4 regions of the Buttiauxella cochleicola genome follow, and region 1 is predicted to be linked to each of the others. Evidence: predicted binding sites of a transcription regulator. Region 1 holds the regulator's gene; each other region holds the start of a gene.

Region 1 (3,142 bases):
GATCGTTCGTACTTCCGAAGGTGGCGTGTTTAACAACGCAGCTCAGGTTTGGAACCACACCTTCTATTGGAATTGCCTGGCACCAAATGCAGGCGGTGAACCAACTGGGGAGCTTCTGGAAGCCATTAATAAGTCGTTTGGGAGCTTTGCTGAGTTTAAACAGCAGTTCACTGATGCGGCTATTAAAAACTTTGGCGCTGGCTGGACCTGGCTTGTCAAACAAGAAGATGGCGCTCTGGCGATTGTCTCTACCTCAAACGCGGGTACCCCATTAACAACAGCGGCAACACCGTTATTGACTGTGGATGTGTGGGAACATGCGTACTACATCGACTACCGCAATGCTCGTGCTGGCTATCTTGAGCATTTCTGGGCGTTGGTGAACTGGGAGTTTGTTGCTAAGAATCTGGCAGCATAAAACCAAAAAGATATGGGCCGCGATTGCGGCCCATTTTAATCAGAGCGATGTATCAATGCAGTACGGCGGTTAACGCGCCACACACAATCAGAGCCAAAACAACAACCGTGGTCATGATTGAAAATTTCAGATCGGTACTCATTAGCAAACTCCTTTTATTACCCTACAATCGGTGTGTCGGATTGATTTTCCCACAATCAGACATAAAAATCCCCCTGGTTTTAACCTGATATCGCTTTTCCCTCTTTCACTTTTCTCCAGGATAGGCCAAAATCCCACGCTAATTTGTTGCGTACCATCTATTCAACGCCCTCCTCCCGTTTTATGTCGCAATCCCGGCATACCTGCAACCTTAACGTTGCCTCAGGAGTTAGCGTACGCAAACGTTTAACACATTGGTTATCAGGGGTTTACGATATGGCCCGGAGTGAAATTTAATGGCGACAATCAAGGACGTAGCGAAGCTCGCAAACGTTTCCACTACAACCGTATCACATGTGATTAACAAGACCCGTTTTGTGGCGGAAGAAACACGCAATGCGGTCTGGGCAGCAATTAAACAATTGCATTATTCGCCTAGCGCCGTCGCACGTAGCTTGAAAGTTAATCACACCAAAACGATTGGTTTGCTAGCCACTTCTAGCGAAGCACCCTATTTTGCCGAGATAATCGAAGCTGTCGAAAATAGCTGCTTTGAAAAAGGCTACACCCTGATTTTGGGTAATGCGCACAATAATTTCGAAAAACAGCGCGCCTATTTATCCATGATGGCGCAAAAACGCGTCGATGGGCTGTTGGTGATGTGTTCTGAATACCCGGAATCATTACTGACTATGCTTGAAGAGTATCGTCACATCCCAATGGTTGTGATGGACTGGGGCGAAGCCCGCGCGGATTTCACCGACTCCGTTGTCGATAATGCCTTCCACGGTGGCTATCTGGCTGGCCGTTATTTGATTGAGCGTGGTCACCGCGAAATTGGTGCAATTCCCGGTCAAATGGAACGTAATACCGGTGGCGGCCGCCATGCTGGTTTTATGAAAGCGCTGGAAGAGGCTGGTATCGCTATTCCTGAGAACTGGATTGTGCAGGGTGACTTTGAACCTGAGTCAGGCTACCGCGCCATGCAGCAGATAATTGGGCAGTCCCATCGCCCTACCGCGATATTCTGCGGCGGTGACATTATGGCGATGGGCGCAATTTGTGCTGCTGATGAAATGGGTTTACGCGTGCCGCAAGATATTTCCATTATCGGCTACGACAACGTGCGTAACGCGCGTTACTTCTCACCGGCATTGACCACCATTCATCAGCCGAAGGATTCACTGGGTGAAACAGCATTCAATATGCTGCTGGATAGAATCGTCAATAAACGCGAAGAGTCGCAGTCGATTGAAGTACATCCACGCTTAATTGAACGCCGTTCAGTGGCAGATGGTCCATTCCGCGATTATCGTCGCTAAAAACAGTCAATGGAGCCTGCCTAAGCAGGCTCCTGCAACCACTCCTGATTCATCGTCTCACTATCCCCCAAATACTCCAACAACCAGGCCAAAGCTGGCGAAGCATCATTTTGCCGCCATGTCAGGCAACATGCCGCGTCCGGGAATGGGTTATCGAGCGTCAGCTCACTCCACTGCCCCGAAGCTAACCACGGCTTTGCTATATGCAGCGGCACCATACCAATACATAAACCCGCGCTAAGACAATCAGAGCCAGATTCCCAGTCTGGAACCACAACTCGACGCTGATTATCCAAAAGCCAGGTAATGCGCTTCGGTAGCGAGCGGGAAGTATCTTCCAGTACTAACGACGGCCAGGCCCGTAGATCATCATCACTTAAGGTTCCGCCCTGCTGTGCCAGCGGGTGATTTGATGACACCACACAGCGCCAACTCAACGTCCCCATATCGCGGAACGCATAACGCCCCCCGACGGGAATAGCTTGTGTCGCACCAATCGCGACTTCAACTCGCCCATCAGCCAGCGCATCCCACACGCCGTTAAACACTTCCTGGAAGATACGCAGTTCGATATCCGGAAAATGACGATAAAAATCCAACACTAACTGACGTGTTCGTTCAGGTTTAACGATGTTATCGACTGCAATCGCCAGGTGCCCGCGCCATCCATTTGCGATCTGTTGACACTGCTGCCGTGTCGTCATCATTTTTTTGATAACAGAACGGCCTTCTTTCAGGAAAAAGACGCCAGCGGGGGTTAATTCAACATCACGATGGCGACGTTCGAATAACGGAACCGCTAACCAATCTTCCAGTTGCCGTACCGTATAGCTGATAGCTGACGGAACGCGGTGCAACTCTTGTGCTGCACCACTGAAGCTGCCATTGCGCGCTACCGCATCTATCACTTCCAGCGAATATTCTGACCACATTTCTCTGCTCACAAATTTTTTGAACGCAACCTACAAATATTAGCGTTTCACAAGCCTATTTGCACTCCGTACACTCTTGCAGCGATCAACCTGCAAGATAAAACAAGAGAAAATTATGCAACCATCAAAAGGATTTCTTATCTGGCTGGCTGGATTAAGTGTTCTGGGCTTCCTTGCCACAGACATGTATCTGCCTGCTTTCGCTGCCATTCAGCAAGATTTACAGACCGATGCCTCCGCCGTCAGTGCGAGCCTGAGCCTGTTCCTTGCGGGCTTTGCGTTTGCCCAGTTAATGTGGGGGCCGCTGTCAGACCATTTCGGACGTAAAC
Region 2 (3,142 bases), on a different contig from region 1:
GAAACCCTTTTTGCAGGATGTTGTGTTACCCAATAGTAAAACAACTTTTTATACCCGAAGGAAACAGGAAATAACTTGAAGTGGTTTTGGGAGGATTACTCAGAGTTTTTACTCTAAATAATTCGAGTTGCAGGTAGGCGGCAAAGGAGCGAATCCCCAGGAGCTTACTAAAGTAAGTGACTGGGGTTCGCGAGTGCAGCCAACAATCCTGCAGCTCGAAGTATGACGAGTATTCAGAGTTTTTACTCTAAATAACTCGAGTTGCAGGTAGGCGGCAAAGGAGCGAATCCCCAGGAGCTTACTAAAGTAAGTGACTGGGGTTCGCGAGTGCAGCCAACAACCCTGCAGCTCGAAGTATGACGAGTAAAATTAAATTGCCCAGCCGCCTGCATAGAACGCGACTAAAGCTATTGCGATAACCACGGTTCCGATGTTCAGCTTGCGCCACTCACCAGAGACGATACGGCCAATCACCAGAGTTGCGAAACCAATCATGATGCCGGTAACGATGTTACAGGTCAGCACGATAAATACCGCAGTAATCAGGCCCGCCATGGCATCAACAAAATCTTCAAAATCGATTTTGCCCACGTTGCTCAGCATCAGCAAACCAACATACATCAGCGCCGGAGCGGTTGCGTATGCTGGAACCAGATAAGAGAGCGGAGAGAGGAACAGAATCAGCAGGAACAGCACACCAACGGTGATTGCTGTCAGGCCGGTTTTACCGCCTGCAGCAGTACCTGCCGCAGATTCAATGTAAACCGCAGCAGGAGCCGCACCCACCAGGCCTGAGAACACGGAGCTCAGGGAGTCGGTAGTTAGCGCTTTGCCGCCATCGATGATTTGACCGTCTTTATCCAGCAGATTTGCCTGGCCCGCAACGGCGCGGATAGTGCCGGTTGCATCGAATACCGCAGTCATTACCAACGCCAGAACGCTTGGCAACACCACTGGGTTCAACGCACCCATGATATCCAGGCTACCGATCAGCGAGTTGCCCGCTTCATCTTTCAGCGAAGGCATAGCGAAAATGCCAGAGAAATGAACGCTTGGGTCAAAAATCAGGCCGAAAACAGAAATACCGATGATGGTCAGCAGAATGCCGCCAGGGACTTTCAGTTTTTCCAGACCGATGATCACCGCAAGGCCAATCAGCGACATAATAACCGGGAAGCTATCGAAATGACCGAGCGCAACTGGCAAGCCATCAAGTGGGTTTTTAATTACCAGGCCGACACCGTTTGCGGCAATCAGCAGCAGGAACAGGCCGATACCGATACCAGTACCATGCGCAACACCCATCGGTAAGTTACGCAAAATCCAGCTACGAATACCGGTTGCAGAGATGATGGTGAACAACACACCCATCAGGAACACGGCGCCTAAAGCAACCGGAACGCTGATGTGTTGGCCGAGCACCAGGCTGAATGCAGTAAACGCAGTCAGTGAAATGGCACAACCGATTGCCAGCGGCAGGTTCGCCCAAAGGCCCATGACAAGAGAGCCAACACCGGCTACCAGGCAAGTTGCCACAAAGACCGCCGCAGGCGGGAAACCTGCTTTACCGAGCATGCCCGGTACGACGATCACGGAGTACACCATCGCGAGGAAGGTGGTTAAACCCGCTACAACTTCCTGACGAACGGTGCTGCCACGTGCAGATATTTTGAACCAGGCGTCAATGCCGCCGGTTGCACGCGGAGAATGATTAGACATAGTGAAAAATCCCCTGAGATTTTTATGATTACGTTGGTATGCGTGGTGGACAATCCACTGCCAGTTAAACGTTTTAAATCGAATTTATCCCTGTGCTGCGTTTATGACAAAAAAGGGCGTCACAAAAAAAGCAAACGTTTAACTCCACGCATACAAACTGGGTGTCAAAATTAAGGCAAACGATTATCCGGCCTTCTTACATGGATTTTCAACCGAACTTTGCCGCTTTTTGCCGAAAAATGCGTTAGCCGGTTAAAATATCGCCACCTCGTGCGCAAACGTTATCGTCGATGCGCAATTTAGCAACAATGATGCAAGATACGGGGAATGCATTTTCCTGGCTCATAGGATTTTTCGATACCTGTACTTAAGGTATTTCGAACGGGCCGCCCTGCTGAATGGCTCTCTGCCAGGCCGGACGGATTTGGATTTGGTTATACCAGTTTTGTAAATTCGGCAGATCGTTTATACCGCCGCGAGATAGTAAAGCGATAACAGGGAAACTCATCTGAATATCTGCAGCACTTAGCGCTTGCCCGGCAAACCACGGCGTTTGTTGCAGGCAATCTTCGAGGTAACGCGCATGCGTCAAAATCTGTTTATTGAGATACGCTTTTTGCACACCCTGCCCTAATAAATTTCCCACCGGACGCAGTAACCACGGCACCGGCGCTTTGCCCAGGCTGCCAAATACCAGTTTCATCATTAATAACGGCATCAACGATCCTTCGGCGTAATGCAGCCAGAAGCGATAACGCAGTTTGTCCTCGCAGGAAATCGGTTTGAGGCGACTTTCGGGATCGTAGGTTTCTTGCAAATATTCGATGATGGCCCCAGATTCCGCGATGATGTTGCCGTTATCTTCCACCACCGGCGATTTCCCCAGCGGGTGCACGGCTTTTAACGAGTCGGGCGCAAGCATGGTCGGTTCGCGTTGGTAGCGCACAATTTGGTACGGCACCTGAAGCTCTTCAAGCATCCATAAAATACGCTGCGAGCGGGAGTTATTAAGGTGATGAACGATAAGCATGAGGTAACCTTCTGTTTAGCAAGATGCGTTAACTATAGGAAACGTTGAGAAGTCTGCAGTATTAGAATTGTTCAAAAAACATGCTGTTTTGCCTTGAAACCTGACTGAGCCTGGCTACACTTAAGTTGTCAGCGCAATCCGGAACCTCCTGAGAATGTGTGATTGAGGGACGCTGATGTCGGGGGAAACCCTCCTTGCGAAAAGCGGGATAGATTGAAAGACAAAGACCGGGTAATAAACTAAAGCGCCGAAGTTGGGCGCTTTAGTTTTGCCTGCTATTGAGGTTAATCATCTTCCAGTAAACGAGCGCCCGTACCCTCTTCACCGAGTTTATCGCCTGGGTTTCGCAGCGGGCAGTCAGCACCCGATAAACAACCGCAACCAATGCAGCCA
Region 3 (3,142 bases), on a different contig from region 1:
CGGTTTTATTGGTGCGCACATGGACAATCGCCTGCAACGCCAGCAGCTGAATGGCTGGCATAAAGCGATGCTCAGCCGCTACCAGAACTCTGATCAGGTGATTACCACTCCGGAAGCCGCAAGCCTACAGTTCGGGCGTTATGCGTTGACCGAAATACTGCAACGCCAGCCGGAACTCGATGCTGTTATTTGCAGCCATGAAGACATTGCCCTTGGGATTATGTTTGAGTGCCAGCGCCGCTTGCTAAAAATTCCAGGTAACATTGCTGTCGCTTGTCTCGATGGCTCAGACAGTTGCGATCAAACGCACCCTACGCTGACTTCCATACGTATAGATTATAAAAAAATGGGCAAAGAGGCGGGTAAGATGCTGATTGAGTTGCTCAATAACGATGATGACGACGAGTTAGATGAAGCGCGCGTTGAACTATTCAGTTATCAGATTGAATTACGCCAAAGTACCTGAGTCATTGGGCGGATAAGCGTAATCGCTATCCGCCATCTTCGCTAACCCATAATATTCCAGCCTCGCGCGCGCCATAACTCCGGCAACTGCGCTAAATCGGTAAAGGTTGTCACTTTCGGGTGGTTAATCGGCTTGTTATGCGGGTCGGCACAGAAATAGAAAACTTCCATACCTGCAGCAATGCCTGAATGTGCACCAGCCATCGAATCATCCACCAGCACGCAGTTTTTCACATCAACACGCATGGCATCGGCTGCGTGGAACATCAGCGCCGGGTCCGGTTTCCACAACTGGATATCGTAGCCGCTAAACAGTTTGTCCGGGAAGTGATGGAGCATGCCGGTTTTGCCCAGCGAGTGCTGCATTTTGCTGACCGGGCCGTTGGAAACAATACACATCGGCACGTTGATTTGCGCAATCAGCTCGGTTGCTCCTTCAATCTCCACCAGTTCGCTGTCAAACAAGCGTGAAACTTCGGCGCGATAAATCGGCTCAAGTTCCTCTTTCGCCAGGTTCACTCCATATCGGGCATTGATCGTGTCGATGATCTCGTAGAGCTTGATACCCTTAAAGGTTTTATGAACCTCTTCGAGCGCAAGTTCGATGCCGTATTGCGCAAACATATGCACGTAGGCCTGGGAGCAAATCACTTCACTATCAACTAGCGTGCCATCGCAGTCGAAGAACACCGCATCTATCCGGGACATACTTCTTCCTTTTATTAAAGTGAAGGGCCATCTTACCCAATTTGCGCAATTTTTGCGGCACGCAATCGTTGCCGTATAAGAAAATTCAATGAAAAAAATCTGCGTTGGACATCATGTTTTGTCATTTTTGGTATAGGATAGCGACGGATTTTCCCTCTCAATGTTCGGAATTAAGACTAATGAGCCAACCACAATCTACTCCGGCCGCAAATCCGGGGCTGCTCGAGCGCGTGTTTAAACTGCGCGAACACGGCACCACGGCACGCACTGAAGTGATCGCCGGTCTTACGACCTTCCTGACGATGGTGTATATCGTTTTCGTCAACCCGCAGATCCTTGGCGCCGCTGGTATGGATACCCAGGCCGTTTTTGTCACCACCTGTTTGATTGCCGCATTAGGTAGCATCCTGATGGGTATTTTCGCCAACCTGCCAGTGGCACTGGCTCCGGCAATGGGCCTGAACGCGTTCTTCGCCTTCGTGGTGGTTGGCGCGATGGGGATCTCCTGGCAAATTGGGATGGGCGCCATTTTCTGGGGTGCTGTAGGCCTGCTGTTGCTGACCATTTTCCGCGTGCGCTACTGGATGATTGCCAATATCCCAATGAGCCTGCGCGTTGGTATCACCAGCGGTATTGGGCTATTCATCGGGATGATGGGCCTGAAAAACGCCGGTATTATCGTGGCGAACAAAGACACCCTGGTGACCATTGGTAACCTGACTTCGCACAGCGTACTGCTGGGCGCGCTGGGCTTCTTTATCATCGCTATTCTGGCATCACGTAACATTCATGCAGCTGTGCTGGTCTCAATCGTTGTGACTACTCTGCTGGGTTGGATGTTGGGCGATGTTCAATATAACGGCATTGTTTCTGCACCACCAAGCGTGCTTTCGGTTGTTGGTCAGGTTGATTTAGCCGGTTCGCTGAACATCGGTCTGGCGGGCGTTATCTTCTCCTTTATGCTGGTTAACCTGTTTGACTCATCCGGCACGCTGATTGGCGTGACAGATAAAGCAGGGCTTGCCGACGAAAAAGGGAAATTCCCACGCATGAAGCAGGCGCTGTACGTTGATAGCGTTTCATCTGTTGCGGGTGCGTTTATCGGGACATCTTCCGTTACCGCGTATATCGAAAGTTCTTCTGGCGTGTCGGTTGGCGGGCGTACTGGTCTGACGGCGGTGATCGTTGGTCTGCTGTTCCTGCTGGTAATCTTCCTGTCACCATTAGCGGGTATGGTTCCTGCGTATGCAGCAGCAGGCGCTCTGATTTACGTTGGCGTGTTGATGACATCCAGCCTGTCGCGCGTGAAATGGGATGACCTGACAGAAGCGGTTCCGGCGTTTATTACTGCGGTAATGATGCCATTTAGCTTCTCAATCACCGAAGGCATCGCGCTCGGCTTTATCTCTTACTGCGTGATGAAGCTCGGCACCGGTCGCTGGCGTGAAATCAGCCCATGCGTGATTGTTGTGGCGCTGATGTTTGTTCTGAAGATCGTGTTTATCGACGCACACTAATACCCGTCATACTTCAAGTTGCAGGTGCGTTGGCTGCGGCCGCGCGCCCCAGTCACATAGTTATCTATGTTCCTGGGGACTTACGGCCTGGCCGCCTTCCTGCAGCTCGAATTATTTTGGGTATTGGATGTACTATAAAATAGCCAGTTATTGCGACTGGCTATGATTCTCTCTGCGATACCTGCCCGGCGGCTGGTGGAATGTGCGGGTAAATATCCGCGTAAACGTCTGCTGCGAATCAAAACCATACTTCAAACTAATATCGTAAACCTTGTTATCGGTATCGCGTAAATCACGTGCCGCCAGCAGCAATTTGCGGTCGCGAATGTACTTCCCAAGACTCTCGCCTTTGTACTGCATAAACAAACGCTGCAAGTGCCACTTCGAATAACCCGCATGACCGGCGATATCGTCAATGCGTAATGGCTGGTGCAAATTGTCGTCAATCCATT
Region 4 (3,142 bases), on a different contig from region 1:
CCGGCGCGATTTTTACGCTTGAAGTCGCAGTGGCGGGAATGCCAAAACTGAAGTTTAAAGAAAATCAGTAAGCCAGCATAACGCTGGCTTACTGCCAGTATTACGCCGGGTCGACAGGTACCACGTTCTCACTTGGATAACAGCCAAGTACTTTCATCGAGCGGGTGATTTCGCCAAGCTCGCGAAGGGCTTTATGCATTGCTTCATCGTTCAGGTTTGCCTGAACATCCAGATAAAACATCTCTTCCCACGGGTTACCGTTAATCGGCCGAGATTCCAGTTTTGTCATAATCAGATTGTGATTACGCAGAACCAGAAGCGCTTCTACAAGTGCACCAGCTTGCTGACCCGTTGCCATCAGCAATGTTGTTTTAGCTGGAACCTGGTCAGTCACTTCAACAGCTTTGCGAGCCAGGACGATGAAACGAGTAATGTTTTGCGTCTGATTTGCCAGGTTACGTTCCAGAACTTGTAAGCCATACAGCGCGCCACCTGCTTCGCTACCTAATGCCGCGACATGAGGTGAGTTCGCCTGAGCAACCTTCTCCATGGCTGCAGAAGTACTCTCACAATATTCAATTTTCCAGTTTGGGTAGCGATTGATGAACTGGCTACATTGCTGGAAAGGCTGCGGATGGCTATACACAGTGTGGATAGTGTCTAAATCAGTAGTGCCTTTAACCAACACGCAGTGATCGATAGGCACAGTCATCTCGGCAACGATGGATAAACTGGTGTGCTGCAACAAATCATAGACATCGTTAATTGCTCCAGAACTGGTGTTCTCTAGCGGCACGACTGCGTAATCTGCTTGACCAGTTTCGACTTGATTAAAGATATCGTGAAACTTTGCACAGCCGCTTTCAATAAATTGTTCAAAGTGTCGGGCGGCATACTGGCGAGCGGCAAGGTGAGAGTAAGAACCTTTTGGGCCAAGGAATGCAATTCGTGCTGATTGTGGATTCGTTTTATTAAGGTGCTGCTGCAATAACGTTTGCTGGGTCAGGACGGAGTCTTCAATAATTAGCTGGAACAGGCGAGTTATGTAATGAGCATCCAGATTATGGGTTTTACCCAGTGCAATCAGACGCTCGAGTAGGTCCCGCTCGCGGTCTATATCTCGCACCGGGCGGTGAGTGGCAAGCTTAGCTTTGCCTACTTCTACAGCTAATAAGCGACGCTCTGCCAGCAATGCCAGCAGTTTTACATCCAGGGCGCTAATTTTATCGCGCAGTGCCAGCAATGGGTTTGTCTCACTCATATCGCTACCTTTTCGAATTCCATAAAAAAAGCCTCCCGGGTTTCGGGAGGCTTGTTTGTTCGTCTTCGCATTCTTTATCACACGACGAATTGCCTCCCATTCAGGGGAAGGTAAAAAAGAATGCGAAGAAAAACGGAAATAATTTCATAGTTGGTTCCTGATTAGTCAGACAAGTAAGGTACCCGGTCTGTTTTCGCTCTGTCAATAAAAAACGCGCCCGGAGGCGCGTTGTTATGGTTGATAAGGCTAAATTGATTACTCTTCTTCAACTTCCGCGATAGCAACGTCTTTCACTGAACCTGCTGTGCGACGCGCTTCACCCTTGTGTTGCACTTTATTCAACTGCCGCTCCAGTTTGTTGATCAAATCGTTGATAGCCGTATACATATCATCGTGTTTGGCGCTCGCTACGAGCTGGCCATTTGGCGTATTAATGGTGGCATCAGCCACGAAACCTTTCGGTTCTTTGGACAAAACAATGTGTGGATTAATTAGATGAGTTTGCCACTTGTCCAGTTTTGTTAGACGGTCTGCGACGTGCTGACGAATAGCTGGGGTGATTTCCATTTGTTTGCTGGTAATGTTCATTGTCATAAAGTTACCTCTTGTCATTCCCGTCTTGGTAACTCCAGCATACCTTTCTGAATGTCAAAATGTGTGATGAAAGTCACATTATTTTGTCACTTTTTGTCAGTAAACCCTTTTTGTGAGACAGGACAGGATCTCTGTTTTTAAAGCTTGTGGAAGTGAAAAATAGCGTCCATATTTGATTGGATGACCTGACGCTAAACCGTTTCAGTTTACGTATTTCAGGCAATAAAAATGGCAGCCATATGGCTGCCATTTTGTTTTGATAAATTGGTGAATCAGGTGTTGCTGCTATTAGCCGCGATAATTTTTGCAACTTTGTCAGCCTGGGCTGGCATTTGCATTTCACGGTAAGCATTTTCCATCAATTTCAGACCATCACGCGTGGCCTGAGTATCAGGGAAATCACGCAACATTCCTTCGACACGGTTAACTACTGCAACCCACGCGCCGCGTTTAGTGTAGTATTGCGCCACTGAAAGCTCATATTTCGCTAAACGATCTTTCAGGAACACCAGACGCTTGGTGGCATCGGTGACATACTGGCTGTTCGGATAACCGCGAACCAGCTTAGAGAAATCGTTGAAAGCATCACGCGCATGAGCTGGATCTCGGTCTGAACGATCGACGCCAAAGAAGCCTTGTAATGCGCTATCATCCAACGCCATGTCCGTCAGACCACGCATGTAAAGTACGTAGTCAATGTTTGGATGGGTTGGATTAAGACGCATAAAGCGGTCAATCGCTGCCTGAGCCAGTGGCAAATCAGCGTTCTTATAGTAAGCGTAAATAAGATCTAACTGCACTTGCTGCGAGTAAGGCCCGAACGGATAACGGTTATCCAGCGCTTCCAGTTGCGTTATCGCCGCTTTAAAGTTACCGTCCTGCAACTTTTGCTGCGCAGTCGCATAGATCTCAGAAGGTGGATTATCAGGAACCTCATCCTTGGAACTGGAGCAACCAGCCAAAGCCAGGCTCAACGTGGCTGCTGCCACCAGATATTTCATACGCGTCATGACGTTTTGACTTTCCTCAGAATGTTATCCGGGAGGCTCGCAGTACCAGCTCCCGATAAAGACCAGCTACAATAGCACACTATATTAAACGGCATTGCCGTAAAACCCAACGTTAACGAAGAAGCTGTCTATGGCACAACTAGTACAACTCACCGCAACTGTGTCCGAATCTCAACTCGGTCAACGCTTAGATCAAGCTTTGGCCGAATTGTTCCCGGATTATTCACGTTCGCGTATAAAAGAATGGATTCTTGATCAGCGTGTGCTGGTCAATGGC

What was found. Region 1 encodes PurR, which represses purine synthesis genes. Its sites were predicted from a motif close to CANGCAAACGTTTGCNTG; they were not measured.
Region 2: the regulator PurR is predicted to act here: its motif matches at 1,991-2,008, upstream of LVQ79_RS13610 (NCS2 family permease).
Region 3: the regulator PurR is predicted to act here: its motif matches at 1,232-1,249, upstream of LVQ79_RS04170 (NCS2 family permease).
Region 4: the regulator PurR is predicted to act here: its motif matches at 1,953-1,970, upstream of raiA (ribosome-associated translation inhibitor RaiA).

Annotation. Positions count from the first base shown of each region.
Region 1 covers NZ_JAJSOU010000001.1:180,609-183,750, reverse strand. The annotation lists gene sodB (superoxide dismutase [Fe]) at 1-418, shown strand, start outside; gene cydH (cytochrome bd-I oxidase subunit CydH) at 471-560, opposite strand; gene purR (HTH-type transcriptional repressor PurR) at 856-1,881, shown strand; gene punR (DNA-binding transcriptional activator PunR) at 1,902-2,813, opposite strand; gene punC (purine nucleoside transporter PunC) at 2,929-3,142, shown strand, end outside.
Region 2 covers NZ_JAJSOU010000009.1:70,508-73,649, reverse strand. The annotation lists gene LVQ79_RS13610 (NCS2 family permease) at 370-1,719, opposite strand; gene LVQ79_RS13605 (glutathione S-transferase family protein) at 2,087-2,749, opposite strand; gene soxR (redox-sensitive transcriptional activator SoxR) at 3,034-3,142, opposite strand, start outside.
Region 3 covers NZ_JAJSOU010000002.1:404,712-407,853, reverse strand. The annotation lists gene LVQ79_RS04180 (LacI family DNA-binding transcriptional regulator) at 1-466, shown strand, start outside; gene yieH (6-phosphogluconate phosphatase) at 508-1,173, opposite strand; gene LVQ79_RS04170 (NCS2 family permease) at 1,353-2,690, shown strand; gene LVQ79_RS04165 (RamA family antibiotic efflux transcriptional regulator) at 2,838-3,142, opposite strand, start outside.
Region 4 covers NZ_JAJSOU010000030.1:4,528-7,669, reverse strand. The annotation lists gene LVQ79_RS22365 (SMP-30/gluconolactonase/LRE family protein) at 1-71, shown strand, start outside; gene pheA (bifunctional chorismate mutase/prephenate dehydratase) at 101-1,261, opposite strand; Phe leader region at 1,283-1,410, opposite strand; gene pheL (pheA operon leader peptide PheL) at 1,362-1,409, opposite strand; gene raiA (ribosome-associated translation inhibitor RaiA) at 1,517-1,855, opposite strand; gene bamD (outer membrane protein assembly factor BamD) at 2,128-2,865, opposite strand; gene rluD (23S rRNA pseudouridine(1911/1915/1917) synthase RluD) at 2,996-3,142, shown strand, end outside.